One region of the Stappia sp. ICDLI1TA098 genome, then DNA from elsewhere that is predicted to be linked to it. Evidence: riboswitches for the same ligand, from Rfam matches in the RefSeq annotation. Region 1 holds a riboswitch; each other region holds the start of a gene.
What was found. A riboswitch is a leader RNA that binds a small molecule or an ion and turns the genes downstream of it on or off. The one in region 1 is predicted to bind cobalamin.

Region 1 (5,425 bases):
CACCAACACGCTGATCTATGTGGCCATCGTCATTCCGGCCTCGGTCGGGCTTGGCCTGCTCGTCGCTCTCGGGCTGCACCGGATGACCGGCTGGGCGCCCGGCCTCGCCCATGCGCTGCGGGCCATCTACTTCCTGCCCGTGGCGGCAACGCTCGTTGCCATGTCGGTCGCCTGGCAGATGGTTCTTCACCCCTCGCTCGGCGTCGTCAACCACGCCATCGTCGCGCTTGGCGGCGAGCCGCAGAACTGGCTCAGCGACCGCGGCCTGGTGCTCTACACGCTGGCCACGATCGGCATCTGGCAGACCGTCGGCTACAACATGGTTCTGTTCCTGGCCGGGCTCGTCGCCATTCCGCCGGAGCTCTATGACGCAGCCGAAGTCGACGGCGCGGGCGGCGGCTGGTCGCGCTTCTGGACGGTGACGTGGCCCATGCTCGGCCCGACCACGCTCTTCGTCCTGGTTGTCACCGCGACCAATGCGTTCCGGGTCTTCGAGACTGTCGCGACCCTGACCAAGGGCGGTCCGGCATTTGCATCCGACACCCTCGTCTATGCGCTCTACCGGGAAGGCTTCGTCTACTTCAAGGCAGGCTATGCGAGCTCGATCACCATGGTCTTTTTCGCCTTCCTGCTGATCCTGACCTTCGTCCAGCTCCGGGTCGTCGAAAAGAAGGTGCACTACAGATGATCCGAAAGCTCACAGGCCATGCCGTCTCGACACTGCTTCTGCTTCTCGGCGCTGCTGCGATCCTGCTTCCCTTCGCCTGGATGCTGCTGCTGTCGATCAAGCCCCGGGACGAAATCTTTACCGCCGAGCTGCAACTCCTGCCGTCGCGCATCGAATGGCAGAACTTCTGGGTCGCGCTGACGAGCACCGACGTGCCGCTGTTCCTGTGGAACGGGCTGGTCGTGGTGTCCGGCATCCTGATCTTCCAGGTCCTTTTCGCCGTGCCTTGCGCCTATGCGCTCGCCCAGCGCCACTTCAAGGCGCGCGGCCTCGTCTTCGCGCTGGTTCTGGCCGCACTGCTGGTGCCGTTCCACGTCACCGCGATCCCAATCTTCCTGGGTTTCGCGCAGGCTGGCATCCTCAACTCCTACTGGGCGCTGATCCTGCCGTTCGTCCCCACAGCCTTCGGCATCTTCCTGTTTCGCCAGGCCTTCTCGCAGCTTCCGGTGGAGCTCTTCGAGGCCGCCCGGGTCGACGGGCTGAGCGAGACCGCCATCGTCTGGCGCATCGCCTTCCCGCTTGTCATGCCGGCGGCCACCGCCTTTGCGATCTTCTCCGTCACCGCGCACTGGAACGACCTGTTCTGGCCGCTGATCGCCACGACCGATCCGCATCTCGCCACTCCGCCGCGCGGCATTCTCTACTTCCGGGACGAGGAATCCGGTGACGACGTCGGCCCGCTGATGGCAGCGGCCGTGATCATCACCGCTCCGCTGGTCATCGCCTTTCTGGTGGCGCAGCGGAAGTTCACCCAGGGCCTCGCGGCAAGCGGGCTCAAGGGCTGAAACGCGGGAACCACGAAAGACGCGGGAAAAACCGCGCGTGCAGAAACGTCAACAAGGAGTGTCAAGCATGAGACGTGCCCTATTCGCCGCCGCCTTCGCGCTCACCGCCACCGCCGCGACCGCGCAGGAAACCGAAATCCGCGTGCACTATGCGATTCCGACCATCTGGGCGGACACGCAGAAGGTGCTCGCCGATGCCTTCATGGCCAAGCATCCCGACATCAAGGTCACCCTCGACGGCGCCGCCGAGGGCTATCCGGAAGGCGTCCAGCGCCTGCTGCGCGAGGCTGTCGCCGGCACCGCGCCGGACGTCGCCTATGTCGGCCTCAACCGCTGGCGCATCCTGCAGGAGCGCGGCCTGACGCAGCCGCTGGAGGGTTTCCTCGGCGAGGATCCCGCAAAGGCCGGCTACACGCCCGCCCTGCTCTCGCTCGGCAGCTTCAAGGGCCAGCAGCACGCGCTTGCAACGTCCGCCTCGACGCTGGTGATGTACGTCAACCCCAAGCTGGTCGAGCAAGCCGGCGGCTCGATGGACGATTTCCCCACCACGTATGACGGGGTGATCGAGCTCGCCGCCAAGATCAACGCGCTTGGCGACAACATCGACGGCGTATGGATCGACCGCCACGACTGGCGCTACCAGTCGCTGCTCGGCGCCTATGGCGGGCGCCCGATGAACGAGGACGAGACCGACATCACCCTCGACAGCGAAGCCGGCATCGAGGCTGCGCGCCTCTACCAGCGCTTCGCCAAGGAAGGCGGCATGAAGTCCTACGCCGACAGCGACGCCCGCCAGGCGCTGCCGGCCGGTACGCTTGGCATCATGTTCGAGAGCTCCTCGCTGCAGACGCGCTTCGAGCAGGGCGCCGGAGATGCCTTCACGCTCGCGGTGAAGCCGCTGCCGATCGCCACCGAGGACAAGGAGAAGGTCTACTTCCCCACCGGCGGCTCCGGCATCGTCATGCTGACCAAGGATGCGGCCAAGCAGAAGGCCGCCTGGGAGTACATCTCCTTCGTGACCGGCCCCGAAGGCCAGAAGATCATCGTGGAATCGACCGGCTATGCCCCGGCCAACTCCATCGTGATCGAGGACAAGGCCTATCTCGGCTCGTTCTATGAAAAGAACCCGAACGCGCTTGTCGCCCACACCCAGATCGCGAACTACGCCGGCCCCTGGTACGCCTATCCGGGCACCGAGGGCGTCGCCGTGACCGACCTTATCTCGGCCGCGCTGGTCGAGGTCACCGAAGGTGCCGACCCCGAGGCGACGATCAAGGAGCTTGCCGAAACGCTGCGCGTCCAGCTCGGCATGAAGTGAGGCCGGGGTCTCCCTGACCCGGCATCACGGGGCCACGGTCGCGCAAGCGGCCGTGGCCTTTTCTTATGGCAACGCTTCGTCACGCCAGGCTCCCACCGAGAAAATCTCTTGGATGGTCGAACACAATCAATTGACGGAAGATCCGGCTTCAACCACCATATCTTGTAGTCATGGTCTCTCGATTCTCAGGATCGAGAGCTAAGAGGGAATTCGGTGCGCCGTCCTGAATCGGGACGGCAAGGCCGAAGCTGCCCCCGCAACTGTAAGCGACGAGCCAACGTCCCTATCGCGTCACTGGAACCTGAGGGTTTCGGGAAGGCCGGACGGAAGCTGTGACCCGCGAGCCAGGAGACCTGCCGTGACACCAACGTATCGTCCCTGGGCGGGGTGTCCCGGTGGATCGCATGGATCAATCGTCGCTGCATCACGCGGCGGCCTCCTCCTGCATCCGCTCGGCCTTTGCCCCCAATAAATTGGGGTTTGAAGCCGATGTCTCTGACCATCGCAACCGAACGTCCGGATCTCCGGGCTCAATCCGTTCCGGCCGCCGATCCCGGCTGCCGGGTGATCCGCCGCAACGGCACCGTGACGCCCTTCGACGCCTCCAAGATCACGCTGGCGCTGTCGAAGGCCTTCCTCGCCATCGAGGGCAGCGGCTCCGCGGCCTCGCACCGCGTGCACGACATCGTCGAGGGACTGACGGAGCAGGTCGTCGCCGGCCTGACGCGCGGTGGCGAGGCCGGTCGCACCTTCCACATCGAGGACGTCCAGGACCAGGTGGAACTGGCGCTGATGCGTGGCGGTCACCACAAGGTCGCCCGCGCCTATGTTCTCTACCGCGAGGAGCGCGCGCGGGAACGCGAGCGCGAGCGCGCCGCGACGGCTCCGGCCATGACCACGCCGCCCGCCCTGCGCATGACTTCGGCGGACGGAACCCTTGTCGCCCTTGACGACGCCCGGCTCGAAACCGTCATCCGCGAAGCGACCGGCGGACTCGCCGACGTGTCGAGCGAGACGGTCCTCGCCGAAACGCGACGCAATCTCTATGACGGCATCAGCGCCGACGAGCTGGCACTGGCACCGATCCTCGCCGCGCGCACGCTGATCGAGCGTGAGCCGAACTACGCCAAGGTCTCCGCCCGCCTGCTCAACGACAAGCTGCGCCGCGAGGCGTTGTCGTTCCTTGCCGGACGCCCTGACCAGGCGACGCAGGCGGAGATGGCGGAACGCTACGGCGCCTATTTCACCGCCTATGTGCGACGCGGCATCGAGGAGGAACTTCTCGATCCGGAGCTCGCCCGCTTCGATCTCGCCACTCTTGCCGCCGCACTCGCGCCCGAGCGCGACATGCAATTCGACTACCTCGGCCTGCAGACGCTTTACGACCGCTATTTCCTGCATGCGCGCGGCACCCGCATCGAACTGCCGCAGGCATTCTTCATGCGCGTCGCCATGGGGCTCGCCGTGCACGAGATAGACCGGGAAGCCCGCGCCATCGAGTTCTACCGGCTTCTTTCCTCCTTCGACTTCATGACCTCGACGCCGACACTCTTCAACTCCGGCACCCGCCACCCGCAGCTCTCGTCCTGCTTCCTGACCACCGTCTCGGACGATCTCGACGGCATCTTCAAGGCGATCCGGGACAATGCGCTGCTCGCCAAATACTCCGGCGGACTTGGCAACGACTGGACGCAGGTGCGCGGGCTCGGCGCTCATATCAAGGGCACCAACGGCGAGAGCCAGGGTGTCGTTCCCTTCCTGAAGGTCGCCAACGACACAGCCATCGCCGTCAATCAGGGCGGCAAGCGCAAGGGCGCGGTCTGCGCGTATCTCGAGACCTGGCACATCGACATCGAGGAATTCCTCGACCTTCGCAAGAACACCGGCGACGACCGCCGGCGCACCCACGACATGAACACCGCCAACTGGGTGCCGGACCTGTTCATGGAGCGTGTCGAGGCCGACGCGGCCTGGACATTGTTCTCGCCCGACGAGACGCCGGAGCTTCACGATCTCTACGGCCCTGCCTTCAAGACCGCCTACGAGGCCCATGAGGCGCGCGCAGCGCGCGGCGAGATCAAGGTGTTCAGGCAGGTGCGGGCCGTCGACCTGTGGCGGCGGATGCTGACCATGCTGTTCGAGACGGGGCACCCCTGGATCACGTTCAAGGATCCCTGCAACATCCGTTCTCCGCAGGGACACGTCGGCGTCGTGCATTCCTCCAACCTCTGCACGGAGATCACGCTGAACACGGCGGAGGACGAGGTCGCCGTCTGCAATCTCGGCTCGGTCAACCTTGCCGCCCATGTCACCGCGGACGGTCTCGACCACGACCGGCTGGCGCGCACGGTCGCCACCGCGATGCGGATGCTCGACAATGTCATCGACATCAATTTCTACACGATCCCGGAGGCCCGGCGCTCCAACCTGCGCCACCGCCCGGTCGGCCTCGGCATCATGGGCTTCCAGGACGCGCTCCAGGCCCAGCACATCGCCTATGCCTCGCCGGAGGCCGTCGACTTCGCCGACCGGAGCATGGAGGCCGTGAGCTTCCACGCGATCTCGGCCTCGGTGGCGCTTGCCGCCGAGCGCGGT
Region 2 (5,425 bases), on a different contig from region 1:
CACCGAGGCCCGCGCCGGTGAGCAGGGCGAGGATCGCGCGCGGCAGGCGCAGGTCGGTGACGATCCGCCCCAGTGGCGTGGCGGCTTCCGGTCCGCCGGAGAGCGCGCCGATGACCGTCGACAGGGGAAGCGGCGTCGACCCGACCACGATCGCGGCAATGACGAGAACCGCGACCGCCAGCACCCCGGCGGCCGCGAGTACGAGCATGCGCATGGCTCAGAAAGCGTCCGGATAAAGCGCGCGGGCGATTTTTTCCACGCCGTCGATATTGGCGGGACCGGGCGTCAGTTCCTCATAGCGCAAGGCGAGGGTGCGGTTGTCCTCGACCGCCTTGAGGTGGCTCATTACCGGGTGGGCGCGCAGGAAGGCCATGAGCTTTTCGGCTCCGCCGCTGTCCTGATAGTCGAGCAGGATGATGAAGTCCGGATCTGCGGCGGCCACCGCCTCCCAGGAGGTGGTGCCCCAGCTCGTCTCCATGTCGCCGGTGACATTGCTGCCGCCGGCCGCGGAGATCATCGCCGTCGGCATGGCGAACCGACCGGCGGTGAAAGGTTTGTCCTCACCGGAATCGTAGAGGAACACCGTCACTGGCGCGCGCCCGGCCACAGCGGCCTGCACGGCGGCGACGCGCGCCTTCCAGCCCTCCACCAGCGCCTGCGCCTTGTCCTGGCGGTCGAAGATCTCGCCGAGCCGCAGGATGTCGCCATAAAGCAGATCGAGCGAGGCGGCGGGGCGGCTCTTGTCGACGTGGATGCAGCTTTCGGTGAGGATCAGCGTCTTGACGCCCTGGTCGGCGAGCGTCTCCGGCGTTACGTCGCCGCCGGGCTTCATGCCGTAGTACCAGCCGCCGAAGAAGACGTCTGCGCCGGAGGCGACGATGTTTTCCAGCGAGGGATACTTCGGCGCGATCTCCGGTAGCTCGCCGCGTCTGGCTTCGAACTCGGGCGTCGTCTTGTACCAGCCGCTGATGCCGCTGACGCCGACCATGTGATCCTGAAGATCCAGTGCGAAGGCCATTTCGGAAATGTTGATGTCCTGCGTCACCATGCGCTCGGGCGTGGTCTCGAAGGTCAGTGGCTGGCCGCAGTTGTCGACGGTGACAGGTGCGGCATGGGCGGTGCCGGCAAGCAGGAGCGCGGCAAGCGCGGCGGTGAGACGGATCATGAAAGGCCCTTTCGGTGAAGGCAGGCGATGTGATGGGAAGGTTGCGGCCGCGCCGGAGAGGGATCAGTCCGCGAGCGCGGGCACCGCTTCAGGCGTCGTCCGGCGGATCGGGATGTCGAGGGCGCACAGCATGCGGTCTTCGGAGGGGTGCGGAAGGCGGTGCATGTCGACCTCGAAGGTCGCACGCACCCGAGCGCTTGAGAGGACGTCTCGCGGGTGTCCGTAGGCCGTCAGCCGGCCTTCGTCGATCAGCGCGACGTGGCTGGCGAAATCCTCGATCAGCGTGAGATCGTGCAGCACGGCGATGACCGTGATGCCAAGGCGGGTGACCAGGCTGAGCAGGTCCCCGCGGGCCCGCGGGTCAAGATGATTGGTCGGCTCGTCGAGAACCAGAAGCCTTGGCTCCTGGCACACGGCGCGGGCGATCTTGGCCCGCTGCCGTTCGCCGCCGGAGAGGCTCCCCATGGTTCGCCGCGACAACCCCGTCAGGCCCGCCACGGCTAGAGCTTCGCCGAGGGCTGCCTGATGGGCGCGGGCGTCGAGTGCCCGGCGATGGGGCAGGCGGCCGAGCGCCACGTAGTCGGCGACGGAGAGGCGTCCATCCGGCTCCTCGCTCTGCCCGACGTAGGCGATGGCGCGGGCGCGCTCGTGGATCGGCACACGCGCAAGCGAACGCTTGCCCAGCAGGATCTCGCCGTCGCCGGCAGGTGCAAGACCCGCGATCATGCGCACCAGCGTGCTCTTGCCGGCTCCGTTCGGGCCGGCGATCACCAGGATCTCGCCTGCATGGACATGGAAGGAGACATCCTCGACGAGCCGTTGCCCGCGTGCGGTCGAATAGCCGACGCCGATGAGTTCCAGGGTGGTTTCCAGGCCGCTCTCGTGTGTCATTCAACGATCTCCGCGTTTGCCATGGAAAGCGGGAAGGCGACGACGGGCGCGGGCAGGCGGGCCAGGGTCTTGCCCTTCAGAGCTTCCGGGCGCTGGAGCGAGGAACACCATCCGTCCGCCAACTCGAGGTATTGTCCGGCGAAAGTGGCAATCGCCGAGATTTCCTCGTCTGTCTCGATGCTGCCGAAGAGATAGCCCGCCTTGCCCGGCGCCTGGATGGCAATGGCGCAGGGGCGGCCGCAGCCGGCCATGCAGGCCGCACCAGTCACGGCCACGGATGGTGCCAGTCCCTGGTCGCGCAAGGCAGTGCACAGGCGCTCGCTCACTGCCGGGCCGACACGCTCGCCGTAACGGGTGCTGCCGTCCTCGTCGACGGTGCGTGCCCGGCAGGTGGTGCAAACGATGACGACCGCGCCGGCCATGGCGGACGGGGCCGTGTCGTCAGCTCGCGTTTCGCAAGGGATCAGGTCGTGCGCCATCTACATCCTGCCGGTCGGAAAGACGGGGCAGGAGAAGAACGCAGGCGGTCTGATGGCGCACCTTCGGCGTGCGCGCTATCGGAATTGCCATGTCGCCCTCCCGGAACACCCCGTCCGGTCACTGGTGAATCCACGATGGCAGGTCTCCTGGCTCGCGGGTCATCGCCTTCCCCACCTTCCCGCCCGTCAGGGCAGTGGCAAACCGGGGTCGGCTTTCCGCTCACAGTTGCGGGGGCAGCCACGGTTTCGGTCCCTGCTGGGTACGCCTCACCGTGTTCCCTTTTCATGCCCTCGGAGATTCTCGTCGGGCAACCATCGCAGCTGAAACTGGCAGATCGGCCGGGGTGCTGCAACCGGCTTTCGTCGCCCTCTCGCCGCATACCGCTAGTCTCCGCCGGCGTTCCAAAGGGGAAAGGGGTCGGCAAGGCCTGTCCAACGCTCCGGCTTGAAGGCGGTCGCCTCCACCAGGCAGGCGTCGAGATCGGCGCGAAGTCGGGCTTCGTCCATGTCGCTGACGCCGATGAAGACGATCTCCTGGCGTCGGTCGCCCCAGACCGGGTCGAAGAGAGGTCGCATCGCCTCGCGCCACTCCGGGTGTTCCGGCCAGTAGGAGGTCGGTACGGCGCTCCACCAAAGCCCGCGCTTCTCGGTTCGCACGATGCTGCCGGCCTGGCTGATCTCACCGACGAAACGCGGGCGCGTCGCCAGCCAGAAGAATCCCTTGGCGCGGATGACGCCGGGCCAGGTGGTGTCGATGAACCGCTTGAAGCGTGTCGGGTCAAAGGGGCGGCGCGCCCGGTAGACGAACGAGCGAACGCCGTATTCCTCGGTTTCGGGGATGTGGTCGGCATAGCCGTTCATCTCCTTGAACCAGAGCGGATGCGTCTGCGCCCGCTCGAAGTCGAAACGGCCGGTGCCGAGAATGTCCCCGGCGGCGACTTCGGCGAAATCGGTCTCGATGACGTGGGCGTCGGCGTTGAGCGCGCGCACGATCTTGCGCGCGGCGGCGAGGTCGTCAGGGCTGGCCGAGGAGACCTTGTTGAGGACGATCGTATCGGCAAACTCGATCTGGTCGACGAGCAGGTCGACCAGCGTGCGCTCGTCCTCCTCGCCCAGGGATTCGCCCCTGTCTGTCAGGAAGTCGGTCGAGCCGTAGTCCTTCAGCAGGCTCGCTGCGTCGACCACGGTGACCATGGAATCGATCTGAGCCACGTCCTCGAGGCTGACATCATCCTCGTCGCGGAAGGAGAAGGTCGCGGCGACGGGCAGGGGTTCTGAAATGCCGCTCGCCTCGATCAGCAGATGGTCGAAGCGATCTTCGCCGGCAAGCCGGAACACTTCCTTGAGAAGGTCCTCGCGAAGCGTGCAGCAGATGCAGCCGTTGGTCATCTCGACCAGTTTCTCTTCCACGCGGGACAGGTTTGCTCCACCTTCGCGGATCAGGCTGGCATCGACGTTGACCTCGCTCATGTCGTTGACGATGACGGCGACGCGTAAACCTTCCCGATTGGAGAGGACGCGGTTCAGGAGCGTGGTCTTTCCAGCGCCGAGAAAGCCGGAGAGAACCGTAACGGGAAGCTTCCCTTTCGGGTGCGGACGGGGAGGCATGGCTGGCTCGCTGTGTCTGATGGGCTGTTCTGCGGGGACGCCGAAAACTCGGCGCCCCCGCGTTTGCGTCATCCGTCAGTGGCTGTGACGGGAGAGGGTGAAGGAGAAGGTGGTGAAGTGATTGATGGTGTCGGCCTTGGCCGGGTCGTCGGTCGGGGCCTTGTAGGAGGCGGCGATGACGTTCAGGCCTGAGTTGCGCACGGTGATACGCGCCTTGCCCTCGGCATCGGTGCGCACCGGGCTCGCCTCGCTGTCGGTCGTGTATTCGGCGGTGACGGGCACGTCTGCGACCGGAACGCCGTCGGCAAGAACCTTGATCTCGAGCGTGTCGCCGGCATGCAGATGAAGAGGGTCGGCTAGCGGCACGATCTCCAGCGGCAGACCCTGCGGGCGGGGAGCACCGCCCGGCTCGCCGACAAGCGAGACCGCGTGCTTGAAGTTGCGGCCGGCAGTCCGGGCGTCGGTGACTTCGTCCTTCGCCTTGTTTACCCAGCTGCCATCCTGGCGCTCGGTCCAATAGCCGTTGTCCATCGTCGCGCTGACGTAGACGGCGCTGTCCGGCAGGCTGAAGGTGACATGATCCTTGGCCTTGCGAACATCCGGCGCCACCGCCTTGCCGTCGCCGGTGGCTGCGGCAAGGCTCGTGAGCTTTGCCGGGTCATAGGCCTCGTCCGAGGCACCGTGACCGTAGACGATGGCCTGATCGCCGTGGCGCTGGGCGATCCAGATGCCATGGGCTGAGGCCGAGGCAAGCGAGGCCAGGAAAAGCGCGGCGGCGGTTGAGGTGCGAAGCAGTCGCATGAATGCGTCCTTTATGTGATAACATAACATATTTGGGTGATGAAAACCCACGCCACAACACGCCACCGGGAGCCGGCAGCGAGACGGAGACGGGTTCGGCGGGCAAGGTCGCGCAACGCCAGGCGGCGTCGCTGCGACGGTGCGGGGAGAATGCCGGCGCGCAAGCAGTGGGCGTTGCGCACCGGCGTGGTCAGGTCAGTCGTTCGCCGAAAGGCAGTCGGCGAGCGAGGTGGCAAGCGCCTTCAGCAGCTCGGGGTACTGATCGGGACCGGCGGGAATGTCCGCACCGAGCGGATCCAGCACGCCGCTGCGCGCCTTCGTGCCCTCGATGACGACGGAAACCAGCTTCGGCTCGAACTGCGGTTCGGCGAAGACGCAGGTGGCGCCGAGATCGGAGATCTTGGCGCGGATCTGCTTCACCCGGTCCGCCCCGGGCATGACCTCGGGGCTCACGGTGATGGAGCCGGCGGCGTGGAGGTCG
Region 3 (5,425 bases), on a different contig from region 1:
GGGCAGGTTCCACGCACGGATGGCGATCTCGACAGGGTCGGCCGGCATCAGCGCGACAACGAGGAAGGCCAGCGCGGAGACCGCCAGCAAGCTGGCGGCCGCACGCAGGCCCAATCTCAGCGTATGCTCCAACACGCTAGTTCTTTCAGCGCACCTCGCCCATCTTCGGTCGGATCACGTGATAGTCTGAACCCCACGGCTCGTAATTCGCGAGGCGTTGCGAGAGGCCGACATGCCAGCTCGGCGACACGAGGAATGTTACCGGAGCATCCTTGAAGAGCTGCTCCTGCGCCTCCAGGGCAATCTCCATGCGCTCTTCCGACGTTCCGACCTTGGAAAATTTGGCAATGATCGCGTCGAACGCGTCGCTCTTGTAGCGCGCATGATTGAGCGGGCCATCGCTCTTCAGCATGGAGTTAAAGAAATAGGCAGGGTCCCCGGCGGGCGCAGTATGCTGTGCCCAGAGCGCAATGTCGAAAGCGCCGTCGGCAGCATATTCGCCGATATTCTCAACCACCCTGGTGTCGGAAGCAATGCCGACGCGGGCGAGGGCCGCCTTCACCACCGGCATCATGGTGACCAGGTCTGGCCGCTGCGGATAGGTGACGATCAGTATGGAGAGTTTCTGGCCATCCTTTTCGCGGACGCCGTCACTACCGGGCTCCCAACCGGCTTCGTCCAAAAGCGCCTTCGCCTTGTCGAGGTCCGTGTTGCGGGGCTCCTTCGCTGCAAAAGGGAAATATGGTGCAAAAGCGCCTGTGGCTGGAGTGCCGGCGTTGATCGCCGCGACGAGTTCCTGGCGGTCGATGGCGAGATCGATCGCCTGCCTGACTTTCACGTCCGATACGGCTGGTCGCTCATTGTTGATGAAGCCGAAATACTGGTAGCCCACCGGGAAGGATTTGATTGCGACACCCGGATTGGCTTTCAACCGTGAGAGGCCTTCAGCCGGCAAGCCAAAGGCAATATCGAGTTCGCCAGCCTCGAAGGCCAGTGCCATCGTCTGCGCATCGCCAAACCGGCGCAGATTGATCGGCGAACGGTCTTCCGCGCCGGGGAAACTGGTATTGGGCTTCAGTGCCAGGTTTTGGTCGACGTTGAACTCCTCGACCGCATAGGGGCCGGTGAACAGGAACGAGCCGTCCTCCTTTGTGGTGTAGGCCATAAGCGGCCATTCGGCGAAGAGTGCTGCAATCAACGGCACCGGCCTCTCCGTGGTCAGCGCAAGCGTGAGATCGTCCTGCGCCTCGAAACTGATCATGCCACCGGTGGATTTGGCCGCCGGCAGTTTTGAGAAGGTGTGATCGAACCCCTTTTTCAGGGCGGCCGCCGTGACAGGTGAGCCATCGGAGAAGAAGCGGCCGGGCGCAAGGCTAACGGTCCAGGTCAAGTCTCCGGTCCGCTCTGCCGTTGCAGCCAGTTCAGGCACCAGATTGCCGTCCTTGTCGACCATAAACAGCTTTTCGCCAATACCGTGGCTGACCAGCGCCCAGCTTGATGACCCTTTGGTCGGATCAAGAGCAGCTGTGATGAACGTTGCGCCGGCCTGGATTGCTTCTTGTGCTATTGCCGGCACAGTGAAAACGCACGTGGAAACGGCCAACGCGGCAAGCGTGGCTCGGGTGATGTGTCTCATGTCAGTCCTCTGTTGAATCTGGCTGAATCTTGCTGCGCAGGCGCTGCTTGCGTCCGGTCGGTTGATAGGCGAAGTCGTCGACGATGCGTCCTCCGAGCAGATGTTCCTCGACGATACGGTCGATCGCAGTCTCGGTAACACCGCCGTAATAGGTACACTCGGGAAACACTTGGACCACTGGTGCAAGTGCGCAGGGGCCCAAGCACGTCGATTTTGCGGTCATCGTGCCGCAGCCGGTCACACGCAGTTTGCGGCGCTGTTGCACGTTGCGCAGATGTGCCCAGATTGCATCCGCGCCGGCGGCGTTGCAGGCTCCGCCCTCGCAGACGAGGACGCGGTGCTTCTGCGCTGGCACCAACGATGCCTCAGGCTTTGCGCCGTCGGGAACAATGACGGGGGCGATTGCAGCATCTGCGATCATGGCGGAAAGCAACGCTTCGAAGTGCATACTCTGGGCGATATCGCGGGTGACCCGTATCGGTGGCCAGCCGTCAGGAGTTTCTGCCTGCCAACGCTTCAGCGAGCGTGTCATCCAGTTCATGAAGCTCGGTTCCATCGGAAGCACCAGCGGAACGACCAGAATGGACGCAAATCCGCGCCCGCGCAGGTTCAGAAGCGCATCGCGCAGCGATGGTTGTCCTTGCTCGGAAAAACATGAGATGGCCTGTGCCACATTGGGAAGACGTGCGGCTATGGACGCAAGTCGCTGCATCTCGGCATGAGGCGCGGCAGCGAATGCAGACTTTGCGACCAGCAGGACAGCCTCGCCGAGAACGGCAGGCCCGTTTCCTTCGTTGTGCCGGTTTGCATCCGTTGACGTTGAAGTCTGCTCCAATCAAAAATCCCCGCTGCCATGCAGACGGGGACCTGGAGACGTGGCGCGAGTTCAGTTCATGCAGACCGAACACAGCGTACGCGCTCCCATGGCAATCCCCGACCACGGAACTCTATGTTGTCAGGCAGGTCTCCTGGCTCGCGGGTCGTTGCTGCTTTGCGTGTCTTCCCGGCTCAAATGCCAGTGACATTGACGGCAAAGCGGCTCGCCGCTCACAGTTGCGGGTCAGCTCCGGCATTCCTCGAAAGGTCACCGGATTCCCTCTTAGCTCCCTGTCGGAAATTCCGACAGGGAGAACCTTGACGGCGCGACAGTCTCGAATTGTGTTTCACTTGTCAATCTCGCTTGAAATGTTCTTTCGGATCGGCTTAGGAAGCAACGGCATTGCGTTCCCAAGCCGGGAGCGGATCGGCTAGATCACGCCTGCGGCCGGGCATGAAGTCTGTTTCCGGAACGAGGCCAGCGTCCAGCTCGGCGCGGACTTTCCGCTCATCCATCGGATCACAACCGATGAAGACGATCTCCTGGCGCCGATCGCCCCACACGGGATCGAGATAGGGCCTCATGGCTGCCTTCCATTCCGGATAATCCGGCCATTGATGCTTGCGGACAGATGCCCACCACAGGCCATGCTTTTCTGTGCGGATGAGCGCTCCGGTCTGACTGATTTCACCGACATAATCCGGGCGGGTCGCCAGCCAGAAGAACCTCTTGGCGCGCCCGGCTGGAAGCCGGGCGCGAGGTTGTTGGAAGAAGCGTCCCCAATCAGTGCGCGATCATCTCGTGAACGATCTCGTCGGCCTTGAGCGAGGACGGATAGTAGGTCGGCCAGTTTGTCAGCTCCTCCAGCAGGGCCGCACGGTCGTCGCCCCAGTAGAGGTGATAGTGGTCGGTGACCTCGGGCGCGATCCTGTGATCGCTGAACTGGATGAACGCAGGTGCGGCCTCGTCGCCTTTCGTCTTCTTGAAGATGAAGCGGACGCCGCGGTTGCCCTTCTTGTAGGTGAGGATCTCGTAGCCGTCATAGGCGTAGTGGCCCTCGACCGGCTGGCCGTCACGATAGAAGGTGACGATGTCGCCCTTGATCGTGATCCGCTCGACGTCGGTCTTGTAACCGACATCGTAATAGGCCTTCCATTCGTCGGCGGTCTTGTCTCCGCTTTCGGCCTTGTGCGTCCAGACAGGATCGAGCGTCCCGTCCTTCAGGTGCGGATAGACCGACTGCCAATCGCCCGCGTAGTCCGAGAGGGGGCGATCCTTGATCTGGCTGTCCTCGAAATAGCCTTTGTAGACCTTCTCGTCACCGTGATCGTGTGCGTGCTCCTTGCCATGATTGTGTCCGTCACCATGACTGTGGTCGTGGCTTTTCTCGCCCTCATGGTTCTTGCCGCTCCCGCCTGCAACAGTGATGTTGTATGGCATGCCCTCGACCTCGATGGTTCCGGATTCCTGCAGGGTGTCCTTCGCAATCCGTCGAACCAGTCCGGCCTTCGGATCGCTCATGACGATCTCGTCGCCAGCCATGGCCAGCCGCGGGCGCGGGTCGTTCCAGTGGCCGTCCATCGAGTAGGACTCGGTCACCTTTTCGCTCTTGGCCACCGCGCCGTCGAGGATGTCCAGTTGATGCAGCGTGCCGTCTTCGGTGAGCACATAGCCAAAGCGGGCATTGGCCGGATCGAGCGCGAAGTCGATACGTCGGAACGGAAGCTTTATGTAGCGGAAGTGTGGTTCGTCGGCGGGGTCAACCACCACAAGGCCATTGGCACCGTAGTTCCCTAGGAAGACCTGCATGCTCTTGGCACCGAGCAGTGTTCCGGTCTTCTGGCCGGCCGGCAGGTCGTTTGAATATTTCAGCATCTTGAAGGTCGGTGCATCGCTTCCGGCAGTGACCGTCAGCACGCCTTCATCACATCCAGCCGCGAGGAAGGCACCGGAAAACGCCTCGCCATGAATTCCGGAGCAGGTGGCAACCTCGCCGACCGGCGTTCCGTCTTCCTTGACCGTCTGCATGCCAACCCGCTTAGGCAAGGCGTCGCCTTCAACCGGCACGTCGGAAGCGACCGTCGTGACCCAGTGCTTGCCGATCGGTGCAGCAAAGCCGTGATGTGCACGGGCTTGCGGCAAGCGAGTGGACTCGACCTCGCCGTGCGAGAGTTCGTGAGCGTCGACAATCTCGTTGTACCCGCCGCGGTCGAAATTGATCACCACCTTGCCGTCGTGGTCGATGATGTGGAACGGGCGCGGACCTGTCAGGGTTGCTTCGGCCGCCTTGGGGTCCTCAATGTCGATGTCTGAATGATCGCCGTGCGCGTGCAGCGAGATGCCGCTGTCGATGAAGTTCACGACGTCGTGGTCGGACTGGACCGCTACAATGGCTGCGCCTTCGTCAACGCTGTAGAGCTTGACCTGGCCGGTGGTCTCGAACGACCAGCGCTTGTCTGGTTCGCCGAGATCGAATGCCGTAATCTTGCCCTCGACATGGTCGCCGACGAAAACACGGTAGAGCGTGATGTCTTCATCCGCCAAAGCTACGGGACCGGCGAGGCCCACGGAAAGGGCAAGGGCAGATGCCCCCAGGATAAACCGTCTCATTCATCTCTCCTTTTGTATGATATGATATTACATTACATGAGAGGGCGGATTTGACCCCACCTCATGGAAGTTCAGCCGCCCTTGATGGCGGTGGCGAGTGTCCGAACGTTGTGACGCATCATGTCAAGATAACTGGCTGCCGGGCCATCCGGCGGCGACAGCGCGTCGGAATAGAGCGTTCCTCCGAGCGTCAGTCCGGCTTCGGACGCGATCTGCTCCACCAGTCGCGCATCGGCGATGTTCTCGGCAAAGACGGCAGACGCGCGCTTCTCCCTGATCTCGCGGATGAGCGAGGCAACATCCGCGGCCGATGCCTCTGACTCGGTCGAGACACCTTGCGGAGCGAGGAAGAGAACATCGTA
Region 4 (5,425 bases), on a different contig from region 1:
GCAGTCGGTCGGTCATGACGCGAATGCGCCCGAGACTCTCGGCGAGCTTGACGAAAATGTCCGGCCCGATGGGGCCGTGTTTCGGGCTGGTCCAGCGGGCCAGCGCCTCCAGCGAGACGACCCCGTTCCTCTGCGTGTCGAACACCGGCTGGTAATCGAGGTAGATCTCGTCAGCGTCGAGCGCGATGAGGAAGTGTTCCTCGATCTCCTTTTGCTCACGCATGCTTGCCTCGAGCTTCGCGTCGAACAACCGCACTGGCTGGTCCTGGCCATGCTTGGCGGCATACATCGCCATATCGGCCTTGCGGATGGTTTCGCGCAGCGTCTCGGCGTGGTCAGGATAGAGGCTGACGCCAATGCTCACGCCAAGGCCGATCTCGCTGCCGTCTTCCTGTAGCGTTATCGGCTCGGTGATGGCCGCATGAAGCGTTCCTGCGGTCGCGGCGGGGTCGTCGAAGTGGGCTCGGTCGGCGATGACCAGAAACTCGTCGCCGCCAAGTCGGACCACGGTCTCTTGCGGAAAGGCCGTGGTGAGACGCTGCGCCATGCCGATCAGCAGGTCGTCGCCGGCTGCGTGGCCAAGCAGGTCGTTGAGGCTCTTGAAGCCGTCGAGATCGATGCTGAAAACCGCAAGGCGCGGCTGGGCGTTCGCGCGCTGGCTGTCGATGTCGTGAATGAACTGGGCGAGTTGGCGGCGGTTCGCCAGCCCGGTGAGTACGTCATGCTCGGCAAGCCACGCGGCACGTTTTTCAGCTTCAACGCGTCGGTGCAGTTCGCCCTTGAGGCGGGCGTGATGCCTGATGCTGTAGAGGAACCCGAGGATGCCGATGATGGAAATTGCCAAGAAGGCTTCGTCGACTTCAAAGGTCTCATGAGCCTTGGCAAATGCGATAGCAGCCTCGAACGCGTCCAGGTAAACGAGGATGGACCAGATTCCGATGCCACTCGCAACGACAAGTACCGGTTCGGCAAACCGTTGCCAAAGTTGTGCTATCTGCGGTGGCATGTCGATTTCCCCAGTGGCCCCAAGAAATAACAATGTTCAATGCCAATAAATTATGATTGCCCATCGAATTTGCATAGGAAGGGAAAATACGAGCGTTTATGAGAAATCCCGCCGCTCAATGTTTCGCAGCAGCGGTGGGAGAATTTATTTGTCGAATAAAAACAAGCGTCAGGACAAATTCCAAAGGGGAAGGGGGCAAGCATGGCAGGCGGCGCCGATTGGCCCCGCTGAGGAGAGCCTTGATGTTTCTTACATTGTTTCTGTCAGATTAACAATATTGCCACGATTACGCCAATTGTACGAAGACCGTGCCTGTCCCAGGTTTTAGCGGCAAGGCCGGCAAGGAGGCCGGCGCTTGCGTGGCGAGCGGATGCCAGGCGCAATCGGGGACTTATGATGGAGCTTCACACAAAGACCGGAACCGGGCAGTTCGATATGATGGCCGCGCCGATGCGCGTCGGTCGCGTAGTTCTGGCCGTTCGCGATCTGGCGGCAATGACCGACTTTTACCGCAAGGTGCTCGGGCTTGCCGTTCTTGCGCGCGATGATGAAACCGTGCGGCTGGGAGTTGGCGATTCTGTGCTTCTGGAGCTGCGCGGCGATCCTTCTCTTGCCGCGTCGAGCCCGCGCGAGGCCGGTCTCTTTCATACCGCCTTCTTGCTGCCGACGCGCGCCGATCTCGGCTGCTGGCTGCGCTTCGCGCTGCAGACGGGCCTAAGGATCGACGGGGCGTCGGATCACATCGTCAGCGAAGCGCTCTACCTTGCCGATCCCGAGGGCAACGGCATCGAGATCTACACCGATCGCCCGGCCGAGGTCTGGTGGCGTGCGGATAGCACGGTGACCATGTCCACCGATCCGCTCGACGCGGAAGGCCTGATCGCTGCTGGAGCAGAGCGGACCTGGTCCGGCATGCCGCAAGGAAGCATCGTCGGTCATGTTCACCTGCGCGTCGGCGACACAGATCTGGCTGAGGGCTTCTATCGCGACGTGATCGGCTTTGACCTTTCGGCGCGCTATCCTGGCGGCAGCTTCTTCGGCTCCGGCGGTTATCATCACCAGCTTGCCGGCAATGTCTGGAACAGCCGGGGGGCGGGCACGCGCACGCCGGGGCGCACCGGTCTCGCGTCGTTGGAGCTCATCGTTCTTTCGAAGGAGGATCGCGACCGGATCTCCGCGACTGCACGCGCCGGGGGGATTTTCGTCGATGATTCGGGTGACGTGCTGACGCTTCGGGATCCCTGGGGAACGGAAATCGTTCTGCGCGGGGCTTGATGCACGGATCGGTAGACATCCGTCGGAGCCAGTTCCGGCGGATGCCATCTCCCCGATTGCATGCTTGCGACGGGCGAGAGGTCACACAACCGCATACGCTGCGAAGCGCCGCCTTGCGGAAAATCTCGATGTAAGGAAAAGAAGAAGAGTGGCTCCCCGGGCCGGATTCGAACCAGCGACCAAGCGGTTAACAGCCGCTTGCTCTACCACTGAGCTACCGGGGATCACTGAACCGCAGTGCGGTGCACCGCGTCGGTGAGGGGCATATAGCAAAGCCCATGCGCATTTGCCAAGTATTTTGTCATGATTTTTCCACAGGCACCAGTGCGGGGAGGGGATCTGGCGCCGAATGCCGGGCGGTCCGGCGAGCTTGTTGGCGGCCTCGCGCCGCGCTATGAAGGACGACCGGTCCTTATCCGACGGACAAAGTCCGAGGGAGAGGTGAAAGTCGGAATACGGTGGGGGACGACCCAAGTCGGGGTCCCGAATCCGTAGCTGCCCCCGCAACTGTGAGCGGCGAGCCATCCTGCGCGTACCACTGGGCGAACGGCCCGGGAAGGGCAGGGACATGGCCGCGACCCGCGAGCCAGGAGACGAGCCGGAGATCCCGGGAGCCCGCATCCGCCCTGTGGCGCGCGGCCCCGGCCCGAAACGTCACGGCCGTCGGGTGGACGGCAGGAGGCTGCAATGAAGAGATTCGATCCCGGCCGTCGTCTGCGCGGCCGTACACGCCTGTCACCGCATTGCCCGCGCGTGGCCGGAAACTAATGCCCTTCAGGACTGTTCTCGTGACCGGCGGTGCGCGCTCTGGCAAGAGCGCCTACGCGGAGGGGCTCGTTCGCGCCAGCGGCCGCGAGCGTGTCTACGTGGCGACCTGTGTCGCCGGCGACGGCGAGATGCGCGAGCGCGTCGCACGCCACCGCGACCAGCGCGGCGAAGGCTGGCTGACGCTGGAGGAGCCTCGCGATATCGCCGGCGTCATCGCCGCCGAGAGCCGGCCCGGGCGGGCGCTGCTGGTCGACTGCCTGACGCTCTGGCTTTCGAACGTCCTTTTCGCCGAAGCGGATCCCGCCGCCGAGACCCGGCGGCTGCGTGCCGCGATTGCCGCTGCAGCCGGGCCGGTGGTGCTCGTCACCAACGAGGTCGGCTCCGGTATCGTTCCCGACAATGCGCTTGCCCGCCGCTTTCGCGACGAGCAGGGACGCCTCAACCGTCTGATCGCGGAAGCGGCCGAGGCCGCGGTGCTGGTAGCCGCCGGCCTGCCGCTTGTCCTCAAGCCCAATTCCGCCCAACCGGAGATCACCTTATGAGCACTTCCCAGCCCCCGCAGCGTACCGGCAAGATCCCGGCCACGATCGTCACCGGCTTCCTTGGGGCCGGCAAGACGACGCTGCTCTCCAATCTCTTGCGCGAGGCGAAGGGCAAGAGGATCGCGCTCATCGTCAATGAGTTCGGCGACATGGGCTTTGACGGCTCGCTGGTCGACGGCTGCGCCGACCCGACCTGCGCGGCCGACGAGGTGGTCGAACTGACCAATGGCTGCATCTGCTGCACGGTCGCCGACGACTTCCTGCCGACGATGGAAATGCTGATCAACCGCGAGGACGCGCCCGAGCACATCGTCATCGAGACGTCGGGCCTGGCTCTGCCTCAGCCGCTGGTGCGCGCTTTTTCCTGGCCGAGCGTGAAGACGCGGGTCACGGTCGATGCCGTGGTGACCGTTGTCGACGCGGCCGCCGTTGCCGAGGGGCGTGTTGTCGGCGACGAGGCGGCCCTTGCCGCGCAGCGCGCCGCCGACGAGGCGCTGGACCACGAAAGCCCGGTGGAGGAACTTTTCGAGGACCAGCTCGTCTGCGCCGACCTCGTCGTGCTCAACAAGGCCGATCTTGTCGACGCGGAGGGGCTTGCCCGTGTGCGCGCCGAGGTCGCCTCACGCGTGCGCCCTGCCGTTGAGATCGTCACGGCGGAGAAGGGGGTGCTCGCCGCCGACGTGCTCCTTGGCCGCATGAGTGCCTCCGAGGAGGACATGACCGGGCGCGAGGGGCATCACGAGAGCCATCACCATCACGACGACGGGGATCACGATCATGATCATGACGATGATCACGATCACCACCATCATCATCACGATCATGACCATGATGAATTCGAGAGCCATGTGGTGACGCTCGCGGCGTTCGCGTCGTTGAAGGACCTTGAGGCGCGCGTCGGCGCGGCGATGGCGGTTCCCGGCGTGCTGCGGATCAAGGGCGCGGCGGAAATATCCGGCAAGGCGGCACCGGCGATGGTGCAGGCGGTCGGCCCCCGCGTGGAAGCATGGTTCGCCCGCGACAGCCGCGCGCCGGGCCGGCTCGTGGTGATCGGGCTCGCCGGTTTCGACCTCGCCCGCGTGGAGGGGCTTCTCGCCAGCGCGCAGGCCGCCTGATCAGGCGAAAGAGCGGGCGGGAAAACGGAACCACAAGGGGAGGCGGCATGCACATTCTTGCCGGACGCAGCGGACGCATCGACCAGGGCGACGAGGCGGTCGATCTCGGCCAGAGCCCGGCGGACGTGATTGTCCTGTCTGCGGCCGACACAGAGCTCGCCTCTCTGGCGGCGGCGAAGCAGCGGCTTGGCGAGACCGTATCTTCGCTGCGACTTGCCAACATGATGGCGCTTTCCCATCCGTATTCGGTGGACCTTTACGCCGAGGACACGGTCGCGGGCTCTCGCCTCGTGATCCTTCGGCTGCTCGGCGGGGCGGAGTACTGGCCCTACGGCGTCGAAAGGCTGACGGAGGTCGCGCGCGGCGCGGGCATCGGGCTTGCCGTGATGCCGGGGGACGACCGCTGGGACGCGGATCTTGCCGCGCGTTCGACCCTCGATGTGGCGACCGTGGAATGCCTCTGGCGCTATCTCGCCGAGGGCGGGGCGGAGAACCAGGAAAACTTCCTGCGGTTCTGCGGGCATCTGCTCGATCAGACGGCGGAGCCCGATCCGCCCCGCGCGCTGCCGCGCGCCGGCATCTTCCTGCCCGACGTCGCGCGTCCCTCGCTTGCCGATCTCCGCTCGCTGTGGAGCGATCCGGATGCGCCCGTTGCCGCCATTGTCTTCTACCGCGCGCTCGTTCAGAGCGCGGCGACCGCGCCGGTGGAGGCGCTTGTC

Region 2: it holds a riboswitch for cobalamin, as region 1 does, so the genes downstream of both, ACSLUQ_RS08510 (DUF1636 family protein) here and ACSLUQ_RS19650 (ribonucleoside-diphosphate reductase subunit alpha) in region 1, are expected to answer to the same signal.
Region 3: it holds a riboswitch for cobalamin, as region 1 does, so the genes downstream of both, ACSLUQ_RS07070 ((2Fe-2S) ferredoxin domain-containing protein) here and ACSLUQ_RS19650 (ribonucleoside-diphosphate reductase subunit alpha) in region 1, are expected to answer to the same signal.
Region 4: it holds a riboswitch for cobalamin, as region 1 does, so the genes downstream of both, cobU (bifunctional adenosylcobinamide kinase/adenosylcobinamide-phosphate guanylyltransferase) here and ACSLUQ_RS19650 (ribonucleoside-diphosphate reductase subunit alpha) in region 1, are expected to answer to the same signal.

The regions. Positions count from the first base shown of each region.
Region 1 covers NZ_JBTZBT010000005.1:73,886-79,310, reverse strand. The annotation lists gene ACSLUQ_RS19665 (carbohydrate ABC transporter permease) at 1-688, shown strand, start outside; gene ACSLUQ_RS19660 (carbohydrate ABC transporter permease) at 685-1,512, shown strand; gene ACSLUQ_RS19655 (ABC transporter substrate-binding protein) at 1,580-2,830, shown strand; cobalamin riboswitch at 2,985-3,205, shown strand; gene ACSLUQ_RS19650 (ribonucleoside-diphosphate reductase subunit alpha) at 3,320-5,425, shown strand, end outside.
Region 2 covers NZ_JBTZBT010000001.1:1,866,231-1,871,655, reverse strand. The annotation lists gene ACSLUQ_RS08525 (FecCD family ABC transporter permease) at 1-214, opposite strand, end outside; gene ACSLUQ_RS08520 (ABC transporter substrate-binding protein) at 218-1,165, opposite strand; gene ACSLUQ_RS08515 (ABC transporter ATP-binding protein) at 1,229-2,056, opposite strand; gene ACSLUQ_RS08510 (DUF1636 family protein) at 2,053-2,535, opposite strand; cobalamin riboswitch at 2,656-2,867, opposite strand; gene ACSLUQ_RS08505 (GTP-binding protein) at 2,920-4,143, opposite strand; gene ACSLUQ_RS08500 (DUF4198 domain-containing protein) at 4,219-4,944, opposite strand; gene znuA (zinc ABC transporter substrate-binding protein ZnuA) at 5,140-5,425, opposite strand, start outside.
Region 3 covers NZ_JBTZBT010000001.1:1,565,767-1,571,191, reverse strand. The annotation lists gene ACSLUQ_RS07080 (ABC transporter permease) at 1-132, opposite strand, end outside; gene ACSLUQ_RS07075 (ABC transporter substrate-binding protein) at 146-1,636, opposite strand; gene ACSLUQ_RS07070 ((2Fe-2S) ferredoxin domain-containing protein) at 1,638-2,471, opposite strand; cobalamin riboswitch at 2,578-2,789, opposite strand; partial or broken gene ACSLUQ_RS07065 (GTP-binding protein) at 2,840-3,190, opposite strand; gene ACSLUQ_RS07060 (ZinT family metal-binding protein) at 3,237-3,893, opposite strand; gene aztC (zinc ABC transporter substrate-binding protein AztC) at 5,135-5,425, opposite strand, start outside.
Region 4 covers NZ_JBTZBT010000001.1:2,053,690-2,059,114, reverse strand. The annotation lists gene ACSLUQ_RS09230 (putative bifunctional diguanylate cyclase/phosphodiesterase) at 1-1,039, opposite strand, end outside; gene ACSLUQ_RS09225 (VOC family protein) at 1,403-2,281, shown strand; tRNA gene ACSLUQ_RS09220 (tRNA-Asn) at 2,431-2,505, opposite strand; cobalamin riboswitch at 2,671-2,898, shown strand; gene cobU (bifunctional adenosylcobinamide kinase/adenosylcobinamide-phosphate guanylyltransferase) at 3,049-3,591, shown strand; gene cobW (cobalamin biosynthesis protein CobW) at 3,588-4,706, shown strand; gene cobN (cobaltochelatase subunit CobN) at 4,754-5,425, shown strand, end outside.